2 regions of the Shinella sp. HZN7 genome follow, and region 1 is predicted to be linked to the other one. Evidence: riboswitches for the same ligand, from Rfam matches in the RefSeq annotation. Region 1 holds a riboswitch; the other holds the start of a gene.
What was found. A riboswitch is a leader RNA that binds a small molecule or an ion and turns the genes downstream of it on or off. The one in region 1 is predicted to bind glycine.
Positions count from the first base shown of each region.

Region 1 (12,058 bases):
GCCTGCAGCGGGCCGCGATCGGCTTCCTGCTTGCCGTCGTCACCGCCGTGCCGCTCGGCTTCCTGATGGGGCGCTATTCGCTGTTCGAGAAGGCCTCCGACTTCCTCGTCCAGACGCTGCGCAACACCTCGCAGTTCGCGCTGCTGCCGGTCTTCATCCTGGTGCTCGGCATCGGCGAGGCCTCCAAGATCGCCATCACCTTCTATGCCGCGGTGTTCTTCCTGCTGATCAACACGATCGTCGGGGTGAAGTCCGTCGATCCGCTGCTCGTCAAGGCGGCGCGTTCCATGGGCACCTCGGACTGGGATCTTTTCAAGAAGGTGATCTTCCCCTCCGCCATTCCCTCGATCGTCGCCGGCGCCCGGCTCGGGGTGAAGACCTCGCTCTTCTCGGTGATCGCCGCCGAGATGCTCGCCGCCCAGTCCGGCATCGGCTACCTCATCCAGAATTCGTCGCTGATGCTGGAAACCGACCGCATGTATGCGGGCATCCTGACGCTGACGATCATCGGCCTCCTGCTCAACTACCTGCTCGTCGCCGGCGAACGGCGCGCGACGCACTGGCGCGGCAGCGGCGAAAGCGGCCCGAACTGATCCGATCGCATTGCTTCCTCAATCAACGGCCTATTCCGAAAGGACCCATCCATGACATCGTTCTCCACCCGTCCGCTGCGCCGGACGCTCCTGAAAATCGCGCTCGCGCTGTCGATCCTGCCCGTCGCGGGTCTTGCGCCGGCCTCTGCCGACGAGGCGAAGCCCGACGTCATCCGCATCGGCTCCACCGCGCCGGGCCACCTGAAGTTCATCCTCTACCGCAACAAGAAGCTGCTGGAGGACGAGTTCGCCAAGAACGGCATCAAGATCGAGCTGACCACCTTCGACGGCGGCTCGTCGGCGACCGTCGCCCTCGGCTCCGGCGCCATCGACTTCACCTATATCGGCAACAACCCTTCGCTGCGCCTTGCGGCTACCGGCGCCGATGTGAAGCTCGTCGGCCTGTCGAGCTGGAACCGTTCCAACGAGACGCAGATCGTCGTGAAGCCGGATTCGCCGATCCAGAAGATCGAGGACCTCAGGGGCAAGAAGGTCGCCTATCTCGCCGGCACGGTGCGCCACTCGACCTTCGCCAAGGCGCTGAAGACGGTGGGCCTCTCGATCAATGACGTGGAAAGCCTCAACCTCGGCATCGAGAGCTCCGGCCCGGCCCTTTCGCGCGGCGATGTCGATGCGGTGGTCGAAAGCACCGGCCCCGTGCAGAAGCTGGTCGAGGAAGGCGAGGCCCGGGTGATCTTCGATGCCGGCGTTTCCGGCAGCCCGGAATGGGCCGTGCCGCATCTCCTCAGCGTCAACGGCGATTTCGCCCGCAAATATCCCGACATCGTGACGCGTCTGCTGGCCGTCGATATCGCGGCGGCGCGCTGGACCGATGCCAATCCGGAGGAGACGATCGCGATCTTCGTCAAGGAAACCGGCAACAGCGACAATGCGGTGCGCGCGACCTATCCGGACGGCAAGTTCTTCCAGGATCCGCAGATCACCGATGAGGCGGTGCGTGCGCTTCAGGGCGAGGAGGCCTTCATGGCCGATGCCGGCCTCCTGAAGGGCAAGGTGAACTACGACACCTGGATCGACCGCTCCTTCTACGACGCGGCCATCAAAAAGGTGGATGCCAGCAACTGATTTTCGGGCGTTTCCGCTTTCTCCGGATCGCGGAAACGCTCTGTCCTTTCATCTCAGCGTAAATCCGGCAAAACCGCTTCGCGCTTTTGCCGGATTTGCTCTATAGGACGGGACGGCGGCGTTCGAACGTCGTCGCCCGTTTTGCGATTGCGATGTCTTCCATTCCCTCTCCGCCGATACCGCTTCACCGTACCCGCATCGTCCCGGCCGTCGTTGCCGTGGCCTTCTTCATGCAGATGCTGGACAGCACGATCATCGCGACGTCGCTGCCGGCGATGGCGCAGGCCTTCTCGACGGATGTCGTGGCGCTCAACATCGGCTTCACGGCCTATCTGCTCGCCATGGCCGTGTTCATACCGCCGGCCGGCTGGCTTGCCGACCGGTTCGGCGCACGCGAGGTCTTCCTGACGGCGATCGTGCTCTTCACGTTTTCCTCCGTCGCTTGCGGCTTTTCCGGCTCGCTTGCCGAGTTCACCGCGGCGCGGCTCCTCCAGGGCGCATCCGCCGCGCTGATGACGCCCGTCGGGCGCCAGCTCGTGCTGCGCGGCGCGCCGAAGGCGGAGCTGGTGCGCGCGATCGCCACCATCACCTGGCCGGCGCTGATCGCGCCGGTGGTCGGGCCGCTGATCGGCGCCTGGGTCACCACCCATGCCGGCTGGGAATGGAATTTCTTCATCAACCTGCCGCTCGGCCTGGTCGGCGTGCTGCTCGTCCTGTTCTTCGTGCCGCAGGCGCCGGCCGAGGGGGCTCGACCCTTCGACCTGAAGGGGTTCCTCTTGACGGGAAGCGCGCTCGCGCTGACGCTTGCCGGCCTGGAACTCTCCAGCGCGCCGACGGGCGGCGCCGGAACGCTCGCCGTCCTTGCCCTCGGCCTTGCCGCCGGCTGGGTCGCCATCCGCCATCTGAGGCGCGCGCCGCATGCCCTGCTCGACATGGCCGTGCTCAAGGTGCCGACCTTTGCCTTCGCGACGCTTTCGGCCGGCACCGCCGGTCGGCTTGCGGTCAATGCCACGCCCTTCCTGCTGCCGCTCCTGTTCCAGGTCGGCCTCGGCCTCGATGCCGTCGAGACCGGCTCGCTCGTCCTCGTCTATTTCCTCGGCAACCTGATGATGAAGAGCGTGACGACACCGGCACTCCGCCTGTTCGGCTTCCGCACGCTGCTCGTCGTCAACGGCATTGTCGCCGCGCTGACGATCGGCGCCTTCGCCCTTGTCGACGGCGATACGCCGCGTCTCCTGCTCTTCGTGCTGCTGATCGCCTGCGGATTGTCCCGCTCGATGCAGTTCACCGCGCTGACGACGATCGCCTTTGCCGATGTCACGCCCGCCCAGCGAAGCGCGGCGACGACGATCTCGGCCATGCTGCAGCAGCTCGCGCAGCTTCTCGGCGTCGCCGTGGCCGCCGCCGTCATCCGCTTCTCGGCCGCCCTTTTTCCCGAGGCCGCCGGCGGCAGCATGCTGACGGACATCCGCGCCGCCTTCCTGTGCATCGCCGCCATCGGCCTCGTCTCGGCCCTGCGCTTTCTCGCGCTACCCGCCGGCGCCGGGGCGGAAGTTTCGGGACACCGGCGCTTCCCCTCTTGATTCTCTTCAATATTGCGGTAGCCTGCGCGCGTTCGACAAGACTGCATGGGAGAGATCGGCCAGAAGGCCGGCGCCGACGGAGCAACCCCCCAGGAAACTCTCAGGCACCAGTGACCGTGCAGTTGAACGATCTGGAGAGAGGCGCTGCGAGCGTCCACCGAAGGGGAAAGCCGCCGCGGCCGGGCCGTGACGGGTAAACTCTCAGGTACCGTGACAGATTGGGGAAAACGCGGGCTCCGGCCCGTACCCTGATGTCATACGGAGCGAGAGACTTATATGCCCCATATCGCCGTTATCGGCGCCGGTATCACCGGCGTCACCACTGCCTATGCCCTCCTGGAACGCGGCTTCGACGTGACCGTGCTGGAAAGCCAGCGTTACGCCGCCATGGAAACCTCCTTTGCCAATGGCGGCCAGCTTTCCGCCAGCAATGCCGAGGTCTGGAACCATTGGTCCACCCTGTTCAAGGGCGTCAAATGGATGATGCGGAACGACGCACCGCTGCTGATGAACCCGCGGCCGACCTGGCACAAATATTCCTGGCTCGCCGAGTTCGTCTCGAACATCATGCGCTATCGCGACAACACGGTGGAGACGACGCGGCTGGCGATCGCTGCCCGGCAGCATCTCTTCTCCATCGCCGAGCGCGAGAACATCGATTTCGACCATGTGCGCCGCGGCATCCTGCACATCTACTGGGACAAGGCGAGCTTCGACCATGCCGCGAAGGTCAATGCCCTGCTGACCGAGGGCGGGCTCGACCGCCGGGCGGTGACGGCCGAGGAGGTCAAGTCGATCGAGCCGACGTTGCACGGAGCCTTCCACGGCGGCTTCTATACGCCTTCGGATTCGACCGGCGACATCCACAAGTTCACCTCGGGCCTTGCGAAGGCCTGCCAGCGCCGGGGCGCCCGATTCCTCTTCGATGCCCGCGTCACGGCCGTCGGCAGGAACGGCGCGTTCCGCATCGGCTATGCGACGGGCGAGGGTGCGGAACACCAGGTCGAGGCGGATGGCGTCGTCGTCTGTGCCGGCACGGCCAGCCGCCAGATCGCCGCCATGCTCGGCGACCGGGTCAACATTTATCCCGTGAAGGGCTATTCGATCACCGTCCATCTCGATGACGAGCGCAGCCAGGCGGCGGCGCCCTGGGTGAGCCTGCTCGACGACCGGGCGAAGATCGTGACCAGCCGCCTCGGGCCGGGCCGCTTCCGCGTCGCCGGCACGGCCGAGTTCAACGGCATGAACCGCGACATCCGCCACGATCGCGTCAAGCCGCTCGTCGACTGGACGCGCATGCTGTTTCCCGAGGTGGATACCAATCGTGTCGTGCCCTGGGCGGGTCTGCGCCCGATGATGCCCAACATGATGCCGCGGGTCGGCAGGGGGCGCCAGCCCGGCGTGTTCTACAATACCGGGCACGGCCATCTCGGCTGGACGCTTTCGGCGGCGACCGCGCAGATGGTAACGGACACGATTGCCGGCGAGATGGCAGCAGACCGCGCCATCGCCGCCTGATAGAAGAACGACGAACCTTTCGACACTTCAGGTCCCGGCGGCAGGCCGCCGGGACCTTATGGAAAACCGCAACCCTACGAGGACAGACATGGCCGAACTCACCCTTGCCGCCGCCAACAGCATCATCGCCGCCGCCCTGGAGGCTGGCGCTGAAGCCGGCTTCAAGCCGCTCACCGTGGCGGTGCTCGATGCCGGAGGGCACCTGAAGGCCTTCCAGAAGCAGGACGGCGCCTCCATGCTGCGCTACGAGATCGCCTTCGGCAAAGCCTACGGCTCGCTCGCCGTCGGCATGGGCTCGCGCTGGCTGGACAAGAACGCGAAGGAACGTCCGCATTTCATCGAGGGCCTGACCGCCGTTTCGGGCGGCAGGATCGTCGCCGTTCCCGGCGGGGTGTTGATCCGCGATGCGGCCGGAACGCTGCTCGGCGCGGTCGGCGTCACCGGGGATACTTCCGACAATGACGAGATCTGCGCGGTCGCCGGTATCAAGGCCGCAGGTCTCGTCGCTCAGGTCGACTGAGGGCCGACGTCCGTCGGCCTCGTGCCGGTCGAGGGAGAAAACCGCGCGCGGATTCCTGTCGGCCGGCCGAGGCGTTGCCTGATGGTCAAGCGCGACGGCGCGGGCTCAGTTTCCAATAGAGCGTGAAGGCGACCGCAATCAGCATCGCCACGGCGGCGCTGACGACGCCGACGAAGGCGTGGTCGAAGGCGGACTGGGCGAGGGCGATCACCTGTTGCGCCTGGTCCGGCTTGAGGCCATCGGCAAGGATCAGCGCCTCGTCGAGGCTGTCGCGGGCCTCGTCGGCGAGCACCACGCCCTGCGGCACGATCATCGCCTGCGAATAGAGGGCGGACATCAGGCTCCCGAGCAGGGCGATGCCCAGTGCTCCGCCCAGTTCGAACGAGACCTCCTCCACCGAGGCGGCCATGCCGGCCTGCTCTTCGGGCGACGAAAGCATGATGACGGTCGATGCCGCCGTCATGGAGGCGCCGGCGCCGAAGCCCATCGCCGCGAGCGCCGCGATCCAGTAGACTGTCGGGCCCTGGTGGGTGGCGAGGAAGGCGGCGAGCGCAAGGCCGGACAGCAGCAGCGCGGCCCAGAGCACCCGTTCGCCGCCAAGGCGCGGCAAGGCGAGCCCGGTGAGCGGCCCGGCGAAGAAGGCGGCCGCAGGGATCGGCAGGATGAGCACGCCGGCCTCCAGCGGGGAATAGCCGAGCACGAGCTGCAGCCGCTGGCTGAAGACCAGCTCCACGCCGATAAGGGCGGCGGAGGCGACGAGCGCTGTGGCGACGCCCGCGGTAAAGCGTGGATCGGCAAAGAGCGCGAAATCGATCAACGGCGCCGCGCTGCGGCGCTGGCGGCGAATGAACACCGCCATAGCCGCAAGGCCGATGACAAGCGCGATGACCGCGCTTTCCCAGGAGGGATCGCGCTTTCCCGCTTCCTTTACGGCATAGGTGAGGCCAACGAGGCCGAACATCACCTGCACGGAACCGAGGAGATCCCAGGGGCGGCTGCGGTCTCCCGCGCGGCGGGTGAGCAGCACGGCGCTTGCCGCCAGCGCGACGAGCACGACCGGAACGTTGATCAGGAAGACGGAGCCCCACCAGAAATATTCAAGCAGCAGCCCGCCGACGACCGGGCCGAGCGCCGCCCCGCCCGAAGCGACCGCGGCCCAGATGCCGATCGCAAAGGCCCGTTCCTTCTCATCCGTGAAGGTGAGGCGGATGAGCGACAGCGTGGCAGGCATCATCATCGCCGCCCCGGCGGCCAGGGCGACGCGCGCGGCAATCAGCAAGGCGGGCGAGGGGGCGAAGGCCGCGCCGAGGGAGGCGAGGCCGAACACGATGAGGCCGGCCATGAACATCTGCTTGTGGCCCAGCCGGTCGCCCAGCGTGCCGAGGCCCGGCAGGAGGCCGGCGACGACGAGGGGATAGGCGTTGACGATCCAGAGCTTCTCGGCCGCGGTGGCGGAAAGCGCGTGCGTCAGTTTGGGCAGGGCCGTATAGAGCACCGTCATGTCGATGACGATCAGGAAGAGGGCGCTGGAGACGACGGCGAGGACGAGCCAGCGTTTACCACGGGACATCGGTATGATCCTTGGGCATGGTGTTTCGCAGTTGCATGCGCGTGGGGCGCTATATAAATACATTCGTATTGAAATGGAAGAGGTGAGATGGCAGGACGACCGCGCAGCATAGATCGCGACCGCGTTCTGGACGCCGCCGAGGCCATCGTGGCCGCCGACGGCGCGGCGGGCCTGACCTTCGATGCCGTTGCGCGCGCCGCCGGCATCACGAAGGGCGGCGTGCAATATTGCTTCGGCACGAAGGAGAACCTGATCCGCTCGATGATCGAGCGCTGGGGCAGCACGTTCGAGGCGGAAGTGATGGCGCATGCGGGAAACGACCGCTCGCCGCAATCCGTCATCCGCGGGCACCTGCTGGCGACCCGCGACAGCGACGAGGCGGAATATTCACGCTCCGCCGTGATGATGACGGCGCTCTTGCAAAGCCCCGAACAGGTTGCGGCGAGCCGCGTCTGGTACACGCACCGCCTGGCGGGGCTGGACATGGGCAAGGCGGAGGACAGGCAGGCCGCGCTCGCCTTCCTCGCCGGCGAAGGCGCCTTCCTGCTGAAGGCCTTCGGCCTCATCGACATCACCGAGGCCCAGTGGACGGCCCTGTTCGCCGACATGCTCACCCTTGCGGGCGAGCATGAGGACGGAAAAAGGGACGGGGAAAAGGGTTAGGGCAGGTCCGGCGCCGACGCGATTCCACTTCGGCCGAAAACATTCCGGATGCGAGGGAGGCGGGGCTCAGAGCCTGTATTCGCTGGCGAGCGTCACATGGTGGTGGATGCGGCCTTCGAAGAATTCGGCCAGAACCGACTCGGTCGCCGCGCGGGCTTCGGCGCGCACCGGGCTTGCCAACGCCTCCTCGACGGCCGCAAGGCTCGGATAGTTGATGGCGAGGATCATCGGCAGTTCCGGCGCACCCTCGTCGCGGGCCTCGGCAAACGAGACGCGCACGTCGGTGGCGTGTGGAAACTGCCGCCATTTCGGCAGGATGCGCTCGATGACGGCCTTGCGGAAGGCGTCGGTCCGGCCCTCCTTCACCTTGCCCTCGAACAGCGCGTAGCGGGTGATCATTCGAAGTTCTCCTTGTTCGGCCCCCGGAAGAATTCCATCAGCGCCGCCTGGTCCTCGCCGCCGAGGCCGGCGGCCGTCAGCATGCGGTGGATCTCGGCGCAGGCCGCCGTCAGCGGCATGGCGGTGTTGGTGCGGCGGGCAAGGTCCTGTGCGCCGGAAAGGTCCTTCACCATGTTGTCGATGCGGCCCGTGCGGCGGTAGTCCTTCGCCACGAAGCGCGGCATGTATTCCTGCAGGATGGCGCTGTCGGCCCGCCCGCCCTTCAGCGCCTGCGGGATCTTTGCCGCGTCCACGCCGGCATCGAGCGCCAGTTGCGTCGCCTCGGCGACGGCAAGGAAGCCGAGGCCGCACAGGACCTGGTTGATCAGCTTGGTCGTCTGGCCGGCGCCGACCGGGCCCATATGGGTGTAGTTGCTGGCGAGGTGTCGCAGGACCGTGTGCGCATCCGCCACGTCGTCCGCCGTTCCGCCGGCCATCAGCGTGAGTTGGCCGATCCGCGCCTTCGGTGCCCCGCCGGATAGTGGGCTGTCCACCCAGCGCAGGCCCTTTTCCGCCGCATCGGCGGCAAGCTGCTTCGTGGCGTCCGGGTCGATCGAGGACATGTCGATGATGAGCGTGCCGGCCCGTGCACCGGCGGCGATGCCGGCCTCGCCGAAGACGGCGCGGCGCACGATGGCCGGCGAATTGAGGCTGAGGATCACATAGTCGCTGGCGGCAGCGGCCGCAGCGGCCGTGGGCGCCGCAGTCGCGCCCCTGTCGACAAGCACCTGCACCTTTTCCGGGTTCGGATCGAAGACGGTCAGGCGGTTGCCGGTTTCGGCAAGCCGCGTGCCGATGGCGCCGCCCATGGCGCCCGCGCCGATCAGCGCGACGGTGTTCGTCATGATGGGGTCTCCTCCAGTTTCGCGGCGATACGGTCGACGATGCTTTCGAGCGTGTCGTCGATATCGACGGTCATGGCATTCTCGTCTTGCGCCGGCGGCTCGAGGGCGGCGAACTGGCTGTCGATGAGGCTTGTCGGCATGAAGTGGCCGGCGCGTGCGGCCATGCGGGCGGCGATCAGCTCCTTCGTGCCGGAGAGGTGGACGAAGGTGACGGGGCCTCGTGCCTCGCGGGCGATGTGGTCGCGGTAGCGGCGCTTGAGGGCCGAGCAGCCGATGATCAGGGTGCCGCCCGGCTGCGCGAGCGTGCGGCCGACCAGGGTCAGCCAGGGCCAGCGGTCATCGTCGGTCAGCGGCTCGCCGCGGCTCATCTTCTCGATGTTTTCCGCAGGGTGCAGGTCGTCGCCGTCGAGATAGTTCGCGCCGATACGGGCGGCGAGCGCCGCGCCGACGGCGGACTTGCCGCAGCCGGCAACGCCCATCAGGACGATACGCCTGTTTTCCTCAGAGCGAGGCCGTGATGCCGCCGTCGACATAGAGCGTGTGTCCGTTCACGAAGGAGGAAGCGTCGGAGGAAAGGAAGATGCAGGCGCCAACCAGCTCCTCCACCTTGCCCCAGCGGCCGGCCGGCGTGCGCTTTTCCAGCCAGGCGGAGAAGGCGGGATCGGCGACGAGCGCGGCGTTCAGCGGCGTGTCGAAATAGCCGGGCGCGATGGCGTTGCATTGCAGGCCGTATTTCGCCCAGTCCGTCGCCATGCCCTTGGTGAGGTTGCCGACCGCGCCCTTGGTGGCGGTATAGGGGGCGATGCCCGGGCGGGCGAGCGCCGTCTGCACGCTGGCGATGTTGATGATCTTGCCCGCGCCGCGGCGGATCATGTGGCGGGCGACGGCTTGGCCGACATTGAAGACGGTGGAGACGTTGGTCTTCAGGAGCTGCTCGAAGGCGTCGGCGGGAAAGTCCTCCAGCGGCGTACGGTGCTGCATGCCGGCATTGTTGACGAGGATGTCGATGGCGCCGACCTCCGTCTCGAAGGCATCGATTACCGCGCGCACGGCCGCGTGATCGGTGGCGTCGAAGGCGAGCGTGTGTTTCGCGCCGAGCTCCTTTGCCGCGGCCGCCAGCTTGGCTGCGTCGCGGCCATTGAGGATGACCTCTGCGCCGGCATCGGCAAGGCCTTTGGCGAGCGCAAGGCCGATGCCCTGCGAGGAGCCGGTGACGAGGGCGCGCTTGCCAGTAAGGTCGAAGAGTTGCGTGCTCATGGATCCTTTGTCTCTTTGTTCCCGCAAGGGTGGATGAAAGCCGTCTTACGCTTTCCTGCCATTGCCGTCAGGCAAAAGCGATCTGCGTCTTCATCGATTGCCCCTTGTCCGAGGCGATCTCGAAGGCCTTCAGGGCGTCGGCGAGCGGCAGCGTATGGGTGATCAGCGGCTTCACGTCGATCAGCCCGCCCTGCATGAGCTTCACCGCCACGGCGAATTCCTCATGGAAGCGGAAAGAGCCGCGCAGGTCCAGTTCCTTGGCCGTGATCGCCATCATCGGCAGGCTCATTTCGCCGCCGAGGCCGAGCTGCACGATGACGCCGCGCGGGCGCAGCGCCTGGATGCCCGCGACGAGTGCCGGCTGCGCGCCGGAGCATTCGTAGAGCACGTCGAAATATCCTTTGTTCTCGCTGAACGGAACAAGGCCGTCGCGGTCTTCCGACAGGTTGACCGTACGGTCCGAGCCGACCGCGCGGGCAAAGCCGAGCGCCCGTTCGGAGAGGTCGGCGGCGACGATCTCGGCCGCGCCGGCCCGCCTTGCCGCGAGGATCGACAAGGTGCCGATCGGCCCGCAGCCGGTGACGAGCACGCGCTTGCCCAGCATTTCGCCGGCCCGGCGCGTGGCGTGCAGCGTGACCGAAAGCGGTTCGGCCATCGCGGCCTCCCCGGCGGAGAGGCCGTCGGCCTTCACGCACTGGCTGGCCTTGGCGACCAGCCGCTCGCGGAAAGCGCCCTGGATATGCGGGAAGGGCATGGCCGAGCCGTAGAAGCGCATGTTGAAGCAATGGTTCGGCAGGCCCTTGAGGCAATAGTCGCAAGCCCCGCAGGGCCGCGAGGGCGAGACGGCGACGAGATCGCCGATGGCAAGGCCGGAGACACCCTCGCCGAGCGCGGCGACATGGCCGGCCACTTCATGGCCGAGGATCATCGGCTCTTTCAGCCGCACCGTGCCGAAACCGCCGTGGTTGTAGTAGTGCAGGTCCGAGCCGCAGATGCCGCCGGCGGCAAGACGGACCTCCACCTCGCCGGGGCCGGGCGCCTCAACGGCGCTCTCCTCGATGCGCAGGTCCTTCGCCGCGTGGATGACGATCGCTTTCATGGTCTCTTCCTCACAGGACCGGGGTCGGTAGCGGGCGGCCGTCGAAATGGGCCGACAGGTTGTCGAAGACGAGCTGGCCCATCGCCTTGCGCGTCTCGACCGTGCCGGAGGCCATGTGCGGCTGGAGCAGGACGTTGTCGAGCGCAAGGAAGCGCGGATCGAGGTTCGGCTCGCCCTCGAAGACGTCGAGCGCAGCCGAGCCGAGCGCCTTGCTTTCGAGCGCGTCGAGAAGGGCGTCCTCGTCGATGTTGGAGGCGCGGGAGATGTTGATCAGCATGCCCTCCGGCCCGAGTGCCGCGATGACCTTGCGGCCGACGATGTGGCGCGTCTCGGCGGAGGCGGCCAGCGTGACGAAGAGGAAGTCGGAGCGGGCGGCCAGTTCCACCGGATCGGCGATGAAGGTCCAGTCCCCGGCAAAATCCTTCGGGCCGGTGTCGCTGTAGGCGATGCCCATGTCGAAGCCGGCAAGGCGCTTGGCGACCTCGTAGCCGATGCGGCCGAGGCCGAGAATGCCGGCGCGCTTGCCGTGCACGCGGCGCTTCAGCGGGTAGAGGCCTTTTTTCGCCCAGTCGCCGCTTTTGACCCATGTCTCGCCACCGATGACGCCGCGCGCCTCGGCGAGCATCATCGCCACGCCGAGGTCGGCGACGTCCTTGGTCAGCACGTCGGGCGTGTTGGTGACGCGGATGCCGCGCTCGCGGGCGGCGGCAAGATCCACCGCATCATAGCCGACGCCGTAGACGGAGATGACCTCCAGCTTCGGCAGCGCCTCGATCATCGCCCGGTTCGCGCCAAGCTCGCCGCGCGTGGCGATGCCGCGGATGTTCGCCCCATGCGCGGCCAGGAACGCCGCCTTGTCGGCCGCCTCGAAATAGCGGTGCATGGT
Region 1 is NZ_CP015744.1:111,303-123,360, reverse strand. It holds gene shn_RS32830 (ABC transporter permease) at 1-593, shown strand, start outside; gene shn_RS32825 (aliphatic sulfonate ABC transporter substrate-binding protein) at 645-1,679, shown strand; gene shn_RS32820 (MFS transporter) at 1,832-3,262, shown strand; glycine riboswitch at 3,299-3,389, shown strand; gene shn_RS32815 (D-amino acid dehydrogenase) at 3,539-4,780, shown strand; gene shn_RS32810 (heme-binding protein) at 4,869-5,300, shown strand; gene shn_RS32805 (MFS transporter) at 5,386-6,870, opposite strand; gene shn_RS32800 (TetR/AcrR family transcriptional regulator) at 6,958-7,533, shown strand; gene shn_RS32795 (hypothetical protein) at 7,600-7,932, opposite strand; partial or broken gene shn_RS32790 (NAD(P)-dependent oxidoreductase) at 7,929-8,822, opposite strand; gene shn_RS32785 (gluconokinase) at 8,813-9,295, opposite strand; gene shn_RS32780 (SDR family oxidoreductase) at 9,318-10,073, opposite strand; gene shn_RS32775 (L-idonate 5-dehydrogenase) at 10,141-11,172, opposite strand; gene shn_RS32770 (2-hydroxyacid dehydrogenase) at 11,183-12,058, opposite strand, start outside.

Region 2 (12,058 bases), on a different replicon from region 1:
CTCTCAGCGCTGTGACTTGATCCGTTAACCCGCCAACACTAGATTCAGAGTCGCAGACCGCCGGGCCTTGAACCCGGCCGGCGAAGGAGAATCGGCCCATGGCCTTTGCAGTGATGACACTTACCGATGCGGCGGCAGACCGCGTCAAGGCGATCGTCGACAATGCCGGCGGCGATGCAAAAGGCATTCGCGTCGGCATCAAGAAGGGCGGTTGCGCCGGCATGGAATATGCCATCGACCTCGTCACCGAGCCCAATGCCAAGGACGACCTGATCGAGCACAAGGGCGCCAGCGTCTGGGTCGCGCCGGAAGCGGTGCTCTACCTTCTCGGCACGCAGATGGATTTCGAGGTGACGACGCTGCGCTCCGGCTTCACCTTCCACAACCCGAACCAGACATCCGCTTGCGGCTGCGGCGAATCGGTCGAGCTGAAGCCCGCCGATCTCGCGGCCCTTGCCGCCTCCGGCCAGCCGACGGTTCGTGCCGGCTGAGTCTGGCACGCCGGGGACGCGCGAACAGCGCGCCTTGCGGCTTTTCTTTGGCGGCGGTTTTGCCTAGTCTCCCACGCGGCCCGAAAATCCGGTGCCGCGTGATCGCCAGGGAGAGGGGCGCGAGCGATGGACGGCTTTGCCGCGACACTGTACCAGAACCTGCCCTTTCCCGTCGTCCTCGTCGATGCCGAGGCGCGTCTCCTTTCCCATAACGATGCGGCCGCCCGCACCTTCGGCTGGAATCGCGACGACCGGGATCCGGCGGGCACGGCCGTGCTCGCGGGCGAAGGGGCCGCTGCCCGCCTTGCCCGCCAGGCCGCGGGCGGACGCGAAAACACCCATGCCCTCTGCTTCCGCCACGACAACGGCACCACCTTCGACGCGACGGCCCATGTGATCGCCCTGCCGGATGCAGCCGGCGGACCGGCCTATGCGATCCTCCTGCGCAGCCTCCTGAGCGGGGGCAGCCATGGCGAGCAGATCCTGCTCGGCCAGCGTATCGCCGCAGCGCTCGACACCATGACCGAGGGGTTTGCGATCTTCGACGAGGCGGAGCGCCTGGTCATGTTCAACCGCTCCTACAAGGAGCGGTGCGGGCCGGCCCGCGACGCCGTGCGCGTCGGCGTCACCCTCGAAAGCATTACGCGCGCCAACATCCGCGCCGGCATGTTTCCCGGCATCCGCGAGGGAACGCCGGAGGCCGAGGCGATGGTGCAGGCGCGCCTGGAAAGCCACAGACGGACCGGCAGCGGCGGAACGGTCTTCGAATTCGGCAAGGACCGGTGGATCCGCGGCGAGAGCCATGTGGCCGAGACCGGCGACATCGTCGCGCTGCGCGTCGATGTCTCGGAACTGAAGCGCGCCGAGGCGGCGCTGGAGAAGAAGCAGCGCGAATACCTGTCGCTGCTGCAGATCCTGCCCGACATGATCCTGCGCTTCGATCGCGACCTGACGATCCGTTTCGCCAATGACAAGTACGCCCATTTCGTCGGCTCGACGACGGACGAGCTGATCGGCCGTTACCTGCCGGATATCGCCTGCGCACCGGAAACGACCGCGGCGCTGATGGACGTTGAAAACTACACCCGCGCCGCGCCCGTCAAGACCGTGGAGATCTGCATCGAGGGGCATGACGGCCAGATGATGTGGATGCTCTGGACCGCCGTCGCGATCTTCGACGGGGAGGGTGTCTGCGAGGTCGTCTGCGTCGGGCGCGACATCACCGAGGCCAAGCGCCAGCAGCATCAGGTGGAAGCCCAGACGAAAGAGCTGCGCCGCAAGAACGAGGCGCTGGACCAGTTCACCGCCACGGTCTCGCATGACCTGAAGGCGCCGCTGCGCCATCTGTCCATGTTCGCCGAGATGATCTCGGAGGACCTGCATCGCGGCGACATCGCCGAGCTGCCGCATTATGCCGACCATGTGCGCAAGAGCGCCGCGCGCATGCGCCGGATCATCGACAGCCTGCTGGAATTCTCGCAGATCGCCTATCGCATCGTCGCGCCGAAGCCGGTTTCGCTCTCCGACGTGGTGCGCGATGCGCTGGCACTCCTGGAAAGCCATGTGCGGGAGGCCGACGGGCGCGTCGAGGTTGCGCCGATGCCGGAGGTGATGGGCGATCCCGAGCTCCTGAAGCGGCTGGCGCAGAACCTCATCGGCAATGCGCTGAAATATCGCCGGCCCGACGATCCTCCCGTCGTGCGCGTCTATTGCCGCGAGAGCGCTGACGGCACGCAGTTCATCGTCGAGGATGACGGCATCGGTATCGATCCACAGCATGTCGGGCGGATTTTCGAGGTGTTCCAACGCCTTCACCGCGACGAGACGGTGTATCAGGGCACCGGTGTCGGACTCGCGCTGGCGCGCCGGATCGTCGAGAGCCACAACGGGGTGATAACGCTTGACACGCAGTATGGTCCGGGGGCACGCTTCATCGTGACGTTTCCGAAACCCGTAAAATCGAAGGGGAACGATCGTGGGAGGCTCGGCTAGAAAGCTGATCGTCGTGGACGACGACCCGGTGGACGTGCGCTTCGTCATGCGTGCCTTCAGCGATGCCGGCAGCATGATCGAGATCACCCATGTCGCCGACGCGGAACTGGCGAGCGACCGGCTGGACCGCGAGGCCTTCGACTATATCCTTCTCGACATCAACATGCCCGGCACCAGCGGCATGGACCTGCTCAAGCGGCTGCGCGGGCGCGCCCGCACGGCGGTGACGCCCGTCATCATGCTGTCCTCGTCCTCCAGCACCGCCGACGTCAACCGCGCCTATGAGAACGGCGCCAATGCCTATGCCGTCAAACCCTCGACGCTGAGCGGCTACCGCGATTTCGCCGAAGGCTTTACCCGCTTTTGGGTGGACGTCGCCGTCTCGCCCTGATCCTTCCCTGCCCGCAATGAAAAACCCCGGCCGATGGCATCGGCCGGGGTTCATCAAGCTGAGGGAAAACCTCGCCCCCTCCACCGTCGTCATTCTCGCCCCTGAGCCGGGAATCCACATCCGCGGCGTGTCGGCCAGGGGATGGTCGGGTCGAGCCCGACCATGACGAAGGAAGGGTCGAAGCGACGTCCTACTCGGCAGCCTCCGCATAATCCTCCAGCGGCGGGCAGGAGCAGACGAGGTTGCGGTCGCCATAGACATTGTCGACGCGGTTGACGGGCGACCAGTATTTGTCGACGCGGAAGGCGCCCGGCGGATAGCAGGCCTGCTCGCGCGAATAGGGGCGATCCCATTCGCCGACGAGGTCTTCCACCGTATGGGGGGCGTTCTTCAGCGGGTTGTTGACCTTGTCCATCCGGCCTTCCTCGATGGCGCGGGCCTCCTCGCGGATCGCCAGCATCGCCTCGCAGAAGCGGTCGATCTCGGCCTTGGTCTCCGATTCGGTCGGCTCGATCATCAGCGTGCCGGCGACCGGCCAGCTCATGGTCGGGGCGTGGAAGCCGCTGTCGATCAGGCGTTTCGCAACGTCGTCGACGGTGACGCCGGCGCTGTCGGCGAGCGGGCGCGTGTCGATGATGCATTCATGCGCCACACGGCCCTTGGAGGACGCATAGAGCACGTCGTAAGCGCCCTTCAGGCGGGCGGCGATGTAGTTGGCGTTGAGGATCGCCACCTTCGTCGCCTGCGTCAGGCCCTCGCCGCCCATCATCAGGCAGTAGCTCCAGGAGATCGGCAGGATGGAGGCCGAGCCAAAGGGGGCGGCCGAGACCGCACCCGCCTCGCCGGTTGTCGGGCTGCCCGGCAGGAAGGGCGCAAGATGCGCCTTGACGCCGATCGGGCCCATGCCGGGACCGCCGCCGCCATGCGGGATGCAGAAGGTCTTGTGCAGGTTGAGGTGGCTGACGTCGCCGCCGATATCGCCGGGACGGGCCAGACCCACCATGGCGTTCATGTTGGCACCATCGATATAGACCTGGCCGCCGTGCTTGTGAACGATCTCGCAGATCTCGCGCACGTTCTCTTCAAAGACGCCATGCGTGGAGGGATAGGTGATCATGCAGCATGACAGGTTGTCCGCATGCTGCTCGGCTTTCGCGCGAAAATCCTCCATGTCGATGTCGCCATTGTCGGACACTTTCACGACGACGACCTTCATGCCGACCATCTGGGCCGATGCCGGGTTGGTGCCGTGCGCGGAGGTCGGGATGAGGCAGACGTCGCGGTGCGTGTCGCCATTGGCGAGGTGATAGGCGCGGATCGTCAGCAGGCCGGCATATTCGCCCTGCGCGCCGGAATTCGGCTGCATGGAGACGGCGTCGTAGCCAGTGATGTCGCAGAGCTTCTGTGACAGGTCCTCGATGAGGTATCGGTAGCCCTGCGCCTGGTCGGCGGGAACGAAGGGATGGATCTCCGCAAATTCCGGCCAGGTGATCGGCAGCATTTCCGCCGTGGCGTTCAGCTTCATCGTGCACGAGCCGAGCGGGATCATCGCCCGGTCGAGCGCCAGGTCCCGGTCGGAGAGGCGGCGGATGTAGCGCACCATCTCGCTTTCCGCTCGGTTCATGTGGAAGATCGGATGCGTCAGGTATTCGCTGGTGCGCAGCAGGTCCTCGGGCAGCCGGTAGTCCGGCTCGAACTCGGCCACCTCGAAATTCCCGCCGAAGGCGCGCCAGACGGCTTCCAGCGTGACGGGGCGCGAGCGCTCGTCGAGGCTGATGCCGATGCGGTCGTCACCGATCTTGCGCAGGTTCACCTCTTCCGCGACGGCCGTCTTCAGGATGATGCCCTGCAGCTTGCCGACATGCACGGTGATCGTGTCGAAGAAGACGTCGGGCTCGACGGTATAGCCGAGCTTTTCGAGGCCCTTGGCGAGGCGCACGGTCTTCTGGTGCACGCTCTGGGCGATCGCCTTCAGGCCCTGCGGGCCGTGGAAGACGGCGTACATCGAGGCCATGACGGCGAGCAGCACCTGCGCGGTGCAGATGTTCGACGTCGCCTTTTCACGGCGGATGTGCTGTTCGCGGGTCTGGAGCGACAGGCGGTAGGCGCGGTTGCCGCGCGCATCGATGGAGACGCCGACGAGGCGGCCGGGCATGGAGCGCTTGTAGGCATCCTTGACGGCCATGTAGGCCGCGTGCGGCCCGCCATAGCCCACCGGAACGCCGAAACGCTGGGTGGAGCCGATGGCGATGTCGGCATCCATGTCGCCGGGCGATTTGAGGAGGGCGAGCGCCAGCGGATCGGCCGCGACGACGGCGATGGCTCCGGTCTGGTGCAGGCGGGCGATCAGGCCCGAGAAATCGCGCACATGGCCGTAGGTGCCGGGATACTGGAAGATCGCGCCGAAGACGTCGACGGGGTCGAGATCGGTGAAGGGATCGCCGACAATGATCTGCCAGCCGAGCGGTTCGGAGCGGGTCTTCAGAAGCGCGATGGTCTGCGGGTGGCAGTTCTCGTCGACGAAGAAGGCCTTGGCCTTCGACTTCGAGACGCGCTCGGCCATGGCCATGGCTTCGGCGGCGGCCGTGGCCTCATCGAGCAGCGAGGCATTGGCGACATCGAGGCCGGTGAGGTCGCAGACCATGGTCTGGTAGTTGAGCAGCGCTTCCAGGCGCCCCTGGCTGATTTCCGGCTGGTAGGGCGTATAGGCCGTGTACCAGGCGGGGTTTTCCAGGATGTTGCGCTGGATGACCGGCGGGGTGATCGTGCCGTAATAGCCCTGGCCGATCAGCGAGACGAGTTTCTTGTTCTGGTTGGCGGTCTCGCGCAGCTTGTCGAGCGCCTCGCGCTCGGTCATCGGCGCGCCCCATTCGAGCGGTTTTTCCTGGCGGATCGATTTCGGCACGGTGTCGTCGATCAGCGCGTCGAGGCTGTCATAGCCGATCACCTTCAGCATCGCCTCCATCTCCTTCGGCGAGGGGCCGATATGGCGACGGTTGGCGAAGTCGTAGGGCTGGTAATCGGTGAAGGCGAAATCCTTGGGGAGAGACATCAGCCGACAAGCTCCTTGTAGGCGGCTTCGTCGAGCAGGCTGTCCGCATCGGCCGGGTTGGCGAGCTTCAGCTTGAAGAACCAGCCGGCGCCCTGCGGGTCGCTGTTGACGAGGGAGGGATCGGCGGTGATCGCCTCGTTGACCTCGACGATCTCGCCGTCAAGCGGACAATAGACGTCGGAGGCCGCCTTGACGCTCTCGACGGTGGCCGCATCGCCGCCCTTCTCGAAGGTCGCGCCGACTTCGGGCAGTTCCACGAAGACGAGGTCGCCGAGCTGTTCGGCCGCATGGACCGTGATGCCGACGGTCGCGACGCCGCCTTCGATCTTCAGCCACTCGTGTTCTTCGGTGAATTTCAGCATGTTCGTTCCTCTCTATGGGAAGGGTCGTTTGTTCTTTCGCCCCTCATCCGCCTGCCGGCACCTTCGCCCCGCAAGCGGTGCGAAGGAACCTGCCGCGCCCTCGCGTCTCCCTTGCCCCGCTTGCGGGGAGAGGGCGGGGTGAGGGCAATAGCTGGGCGGATCGGGTCATGGTCAGCGCTTGAAGGTGTTTTTCACGAAAGGCATCGCCGCCACGGTGATGGGCAGGAATTTTCCGCGCACGCCGGCATAGAGCTGCGTGCCGGGCGCGATGGCGGATTTGGTAACGTAGCCCATGGCGACGGGGCCGTCGGCATTCGGGCCGAAGCCACCGGAGGTGACGGTGCCGACGACGTCCTCGCCCTCGGCGTCGGTGGCGAGCACCGCACCGCCGCGCACCGGCGCACGGCCCTCCGCCTTCAGGCCGACGCGGCGGCGGGATGCGCCGTTTTCGAGCTGGTCGAGGATGACGGCCGCGCCCGGAAAGCCGCCGGCGCGCGCGCCGCCCGTGCGGCGCACCTTCTGGATGGCCCATTCGAGACCGGCTTCTACCGGGGTCGTCGTCGTGTCGATGTCGTTGCCGTAGAGGCAGAGACCGGCTTCGAGACGCAGCGAATCGCGCGCGCCAAGGCCGATCGGCAGCACGTCCGGATGGTCGAGCAGGCGGCGACAGACCGCTTCGGCAAGGCTGGCGGGAATGGAGATCTCGAACCCGTCCTCGCCCGTATAGCCCGAGCGCGAGACGATGCAGTCGGCATCGTGCAGGTCGCAGGCGCGCACGTCCATGAAGCGCATGGAGGAGACGTCCGCCCACAGTTCGGCGAGCACGGCCTCGGCATGCGGGCCCTGCAGCGCGATGAGGGCGCGGTCGTCGTGTAGCGTCAGCTCGCAGGTGTCGCCGATCTTCGCCTGCATATGGGCGAAATCCGCCTCCTTGCAGGCGGCGTTGACGACGACGTAGAAATGGTCGCCGCGATTGGCGATCATCAGGTCGTCGAGGATGCCGCCCGCGTCATTGGTGAAGAGGGCGTAGCGCTGGCGGCCCTCGCCGAGGCCGAGGACATCGACCGGCACCAGCGTCTCCAGCGCACGGGCGGCGTCCGCATTGTCGCCGGAGCGGGCACGCACGGTGACCTGGCCCATATGGGACACGTCGAAGAGGCCGGCGCTCGCGCGGGTATGCAGATGTTCCTTCATCACGCCGGCGGCATATTGCACCGGCATCTCGTAGCCGGCGAACGGCACCATGCGGGCGCCGAGCGAAATGTTCAGCGCATGAAGTGGGGTTTTCTTGAGTTCAGACGATCCGTCCAAAAGGCGCCCTCCAGTCCTGTGGCGCCCCCTATCCAACGGGCACCGGCTCACAATCCCGGCGCTTTCGCGCCGCTCTCCTGAGCCCCCTCTGTCCCTTCGCCTGAGATTGTTATCCCTTCGGCGAGCGCTCGAAAAACGCTTCTCTCCAGAGTTCCGACGGCACCTTGCTGGTCCTTTTGCCTGAGAGTTTCCGGGGCGGTTGCTCCTTCGGCACCGGCCATGCCCTTGGTCGGGCGGCCGGCTTCTCCCAGCGAGGTCGCCCCCAGATAACGGCGTTGCCTGCGCTTTGGCAAGAGCGTTGCGTCGCTCCCAAGCGAATTTTTGTCGTAGCGGGAAAGGGCCGGGGAAAGAGGCTGCGAAAAGAAAAAGCCCCGAGGGGGCCTGAGGTCGCAGGACGGCTGTTTCCGAGGGGAGGATCAGGCCGATTCCGGCAAGGCGGGCAGCTCGTTCTCGTCATAGAGGCGCTGCGCCTCGGCAACCGTCACCTGCGGCGCGCCTCCGGGACCGGTGATCAAGGCCAGGGCGAGGGCCGGCGGATGGATGACGTTGAGCGCGGCGATCGCGCGGGCATCCCCGCGCACCTTCGCATCCTCGCTCCAGGCGTGGATGCGCTCCTCGAAAAGCGTGTTCGCACGCGTCTGCGACCGCATCCCCTGCGATGCATAGGCGGCCGTTGCCGGCGAAACTGTCACGATCTGTGTCATGGCGTTCAACGGAGTTGGTTTTCGTTGTCGCAATTTAACAGTTGCATCTTTCCGGTGTATGAATTGCCATGGTTGCATTTTCATCGAATTTTAACGGTCTGTACGATTATCGGCCGGCCTTGCCTTTGCCGGCGGAATTCCGCCATAAGAGATGTGGAACGCCGCCGGAATCGGGCGGGAACAAGCATGCCGCCGATGGCGCGGGAGGACCGATGAAGCCGATTTTCGTGCAATTGCAATGCGCTCCGGGCAAGACTTACGAGGTCGCCGATGCGCTTTACGCTACGGAACTCATTTCGGAGCTCTATTCGACGAGCGGCGACTACGACCTTCTCCTGAAGATCTATGTCGACAGCGAGGAGGATATCGGCAAGTTCATCAACGACCACGTTGCCTCCATCCCGGGCATCGTGCGCTCGCTGACGACGCTGACCTTCCGCGCATTCTGACGCGCGCCGTTTCCAATATTCCCCTTCGCCCGTTCTTGCGCTAAAGCACGGCGCAACGAAAGAAGGCGAAGATGGCAGGCATCGAACATAAGCAGGTGGAGAATGACGAGGCGGGCATGCGGCTCGACCGGTGGTTCAAGGTCCACTATCCGGGCCTCGGCTTCGGCCAGTTGCAGAAGCTGCTGCGCTCCGGCCAGGTGCGCGTCGATGGCGGTCGCGCCAAGAGCGACACCCGCATCCAGCCCGGCCAGATGGTCCGCATCCCGCCGATGGACGTGGATGCCAAGGGGCCGAAGGCCGGCCCCATCGCCGGCCGCGACCTGAAACATTCCCCCGATGGCGAACTGCTCGCCCGCATGCTGCTGCATGAGGACGACAAGGTCTTCGTGCTCAACAAGCCGGCGGGCATCGCCGTGCAGGGCGGCTCGGGCGTCACCCGGCACATCGACAAGATGCTGGAAGCCTGGACGAACCAGAAGGGCGAGAAACCGCGCCTCGTGCACCGCCTCGACCGCGACACGTCGGGCGTGCTCGTCATCGCCCGCACGCGCGGCGCCGCGCAGAAGCTGACCGCCGCCTTCCGCGAGCGCGACACCAAGAAGACCTACTGGTCGCTGGTCAAGGGCGTGCCGAAGAAGCGCGAGGACAAGATCTCGACCTGGCTGGTGAAGGAGCAGACGCCTGACGGCGACCGCATGCGCATCGCCAAACATGGCGAGGACGGTGCGGACCACGCCGTTTCCTTCTACCGCGTCGTCGAGCAGGCGGGGCAGAATTTTGCCTGGCTGGAGATGGAGCCCTATACCGGGCGCACGCACCAGCTCCGCGTGCACGCCGCCCATATCGGCCACCCGATCCTCGGCGACCCGAAATATTTCGACGCGGACGTCAACTGGAGCTTTCCGGGCGGCGTGCAGAACCGCCTGCATCTCCATGCCCGCCATATCGACATCCCGCACCCGTCCGGCGGGCGCCTGCGCGTCACCGCGCCGCTGCCGCCGCACATGGTGCAGACCTGGAACCTCTTCGGCTTCGACCAGAACGCGGCGGACGAGGAAGACTGATGCGGCTCGTCCTTTTCGATTGCGACGGCACGCTGGTCGACAGCGTCAACCTGATCCATGAGGTCATGGCGCGCACCTTCGTCGATTTCGGCTTCGCACGGCCGGATATCGCGCAAACCAAGGCGATCATCGGCCTGACGCTCGACATCGCCATCGCCCGCATGCAGGGCAAGCCGCATGTCGACGACGAGGCGCTGGCGATGACCGCGCATTACAAGGCGGCCTATTCCGGCGTGCGCGCCGAACCCGGCTTCCAGGAGCCGCTCTTTCCGGGCATCGCCACGATGATGGCGCGGCTGGAGCGGCAGGACGACCTGATCCTCGGCGCGGTGACGGGAAAGTCCCGCCGCGGCCTCGATCTCATCCGCGCCGCACACGGCTTCGACAAGACCTTCTTCGTCTCGCGCACGGCCGACGACTGCCCCTCCAAGCCGCACCCGGCCATGGTGACGGAATGCTGCAGCGAGGCGGGCGTGGATGCTGTGCGCACGGTTGTCATCGGCGATGCGGTCTACGATATGCAGATGGCGAAGGCGGCGGGCGCGAAGGCGATCGGCGTTTCCTGGGGCTATGCCACCGTGCCCGAACTGGTCGAGGCCGGCGCGGACCACATCCTGCGCACGCCCGCCGACCTTCTCGAATGGCTGGAGATTTCCGATGCGTGACATCCTGAGCGACCTTTCCGATACGATGAGCGATCCCGATCCGGTGCGCCGCGCGCAGATCCAGATGAAGCGCCCGTTGCCGAAGCGGTTCTACAAGGCCGTCTCGACGGACGAGGCGGAGGAGGGCCACCGCATCCTGCTCGACGGCCGCCCGGTGCGCACGCCCGGCAAGAAGCTGCTCGCCGTGCCGGCCAGGCCGATCGCCGACCGTCTCGTTGCCGAATGGGACGGGCAGGGCGAGGAGATCGACCCGGCGAAGATGCCGGTGACGCGGCTCGTCAACACGGCCGTCGACGGCGTCGCGGAGAATTTCGATGCGGTCTTCGAGGAGATCGTGCGCTTTGCCGGCACGGACATGCTCTGCTACCGCGCGGATTCGCCGGCCGGGCTGGTCGAGCGGCAGCGCGAGGGCTGGGATCCGGTCATCCGCTGGGCGGCCGATGCAAGGGGCGCGCGCTTCATCCTCGTCGAAGGCGTGATGCACCAGGAACAGCCGGCCCCGGCGATCGAGGCCTTTTCCGCCGCGCTTGCCGCCTTCCGCGATCCGCTGGCGCTCGCCTGCCTGCACACGGTGACGACGCTCACCGGCTCGGCGCTGCTGGCGCTGGCGCTTGCCGAGAACGTCGTCGACGCCGACCGCGCCTGGACGCTCGCCCATGTCGACGAGGACTGGCAGATCGAGCATTGGGGCACGGACGAGGAGGCCTTCCGCCGGCGCGAGCTGCGCCGCGCGGAAATGGACGTCGCCGCCGCCGTGCTTGCGGAAATTCCACGCTGAAAAGACTTTGTTAAGAGGTCCGCACCATTTTGGCACGCGGCCGAAATCCGACATGGAGCAGTTCCGGTGAAATCCGGTTTACCGGAATTGCTCTAAACGCCTGTTTTTATCGCATTGTCCTGCGCCGGAGCGATGCCGCCTCGGCGGGAAATGCTCCAGCATACCGGTATCGAGTTCATGCAGTTCCTTGTTCGCACGCTTCTTTCCGCCACCCTTCTCCTTTCCACGCCCTTTGCCGCCAGCGCCGACGAGGCCTTTCCGGTCCGTGATATCCGCAAGATCGTGGTGAGCGGCGACGACAGCGCGTCCGCCACGGTGCTGAAGCGCATCGGCGAGCACCTGAAGCGGGCCGCCAGGGCGACGCGCCGGACCGTCGCGATCGACCCGGCGACGATGGATGTGCGGGTCTCCGGCGTCCGGGAGGGCAGCAATGGCCAGAGCACTGCGCGGGTGACGGTGACCTTGTCCGGCCCCGGCGCATCGTCGAAGAGGACGCTGACGATCAACAGCTTCATGCCGCAGCAGAAGGGCCGCGATGCGGCGCTGGGCGATGCCATCGCCAGGCGCGTGGCGCTCGCCTATCATCTGGCGCCGGTCGCAGGTGCCAAGGCGCCCGAGGGCAAGCGCCCGGGCAAGGGTCGCAAACATGCCGGCGGCAAGCGCCGCACGGCGACCACCACGTCCGTCCAGTCCTATTCGGGCGGGCAGGACCGCCCGCTCGTCATCCCCACCGAGGCGGCGCTGAACGTGCGCTCGCGCGCGCTGCCGGAAGGCTCGACGAAGAAGGTTGCACCCTGCG
Region 2 is NZ_CP015736.1:1,859,881-1,871,938, reverse strand. It holds gene sufA (Fe-S cluster assembly scaffold SufA) at 99-491, shown strand; gene shn_RS09070 (ATP-binding protein) at 618-2,483, shown strand; gene shn_RS09065 (response regulator) at 2,467-2,874, shown strand; gene gcvP (aminomethyl-transferring glycine dehydrogenase) at 3,065-5,926, opposite strand; gene gcvH (glycine cleavage system protein GcvH) at 5,926-6,288, opposite strand; gene gcvT (glycine cleavage system aminomethyltransferase GcvT) at 6,460-7,533, opposite strand; glycine riboswitch at 7,758-7,859, opposite strand; gene shn_RS09045 (hypothetical protein) at 8,016-8,291, opposite strand; gene shn_RS09040 (Lrp/AsnC ligand binding domain-containing protein) at 8,516-8,752, shown strand; gene shn_RS09035 (RluA family pseudouridine synthase) at 8,824-9,816, shown strand; gene shn_RS09030 (HAD-IA family hydrolase) at 9,816-10,481, shown strand; gene shn_RS09025 (ATP12 family chaperone protein) at 10,474-11,259, shown strand; gene shn_RS09020 (hypothetical protein) at 11,437-12,058, shown strand, end outside.
Region 2: it holds a riboswitch for glycine, as region 1 does, so the genes downstream of both, gcvT (glycine cleavage system aminomethyltransferase GcvT) here and shn_RS32815 (D-amino acid dehydrogenase) in region 1, are expected to answer to the same signal.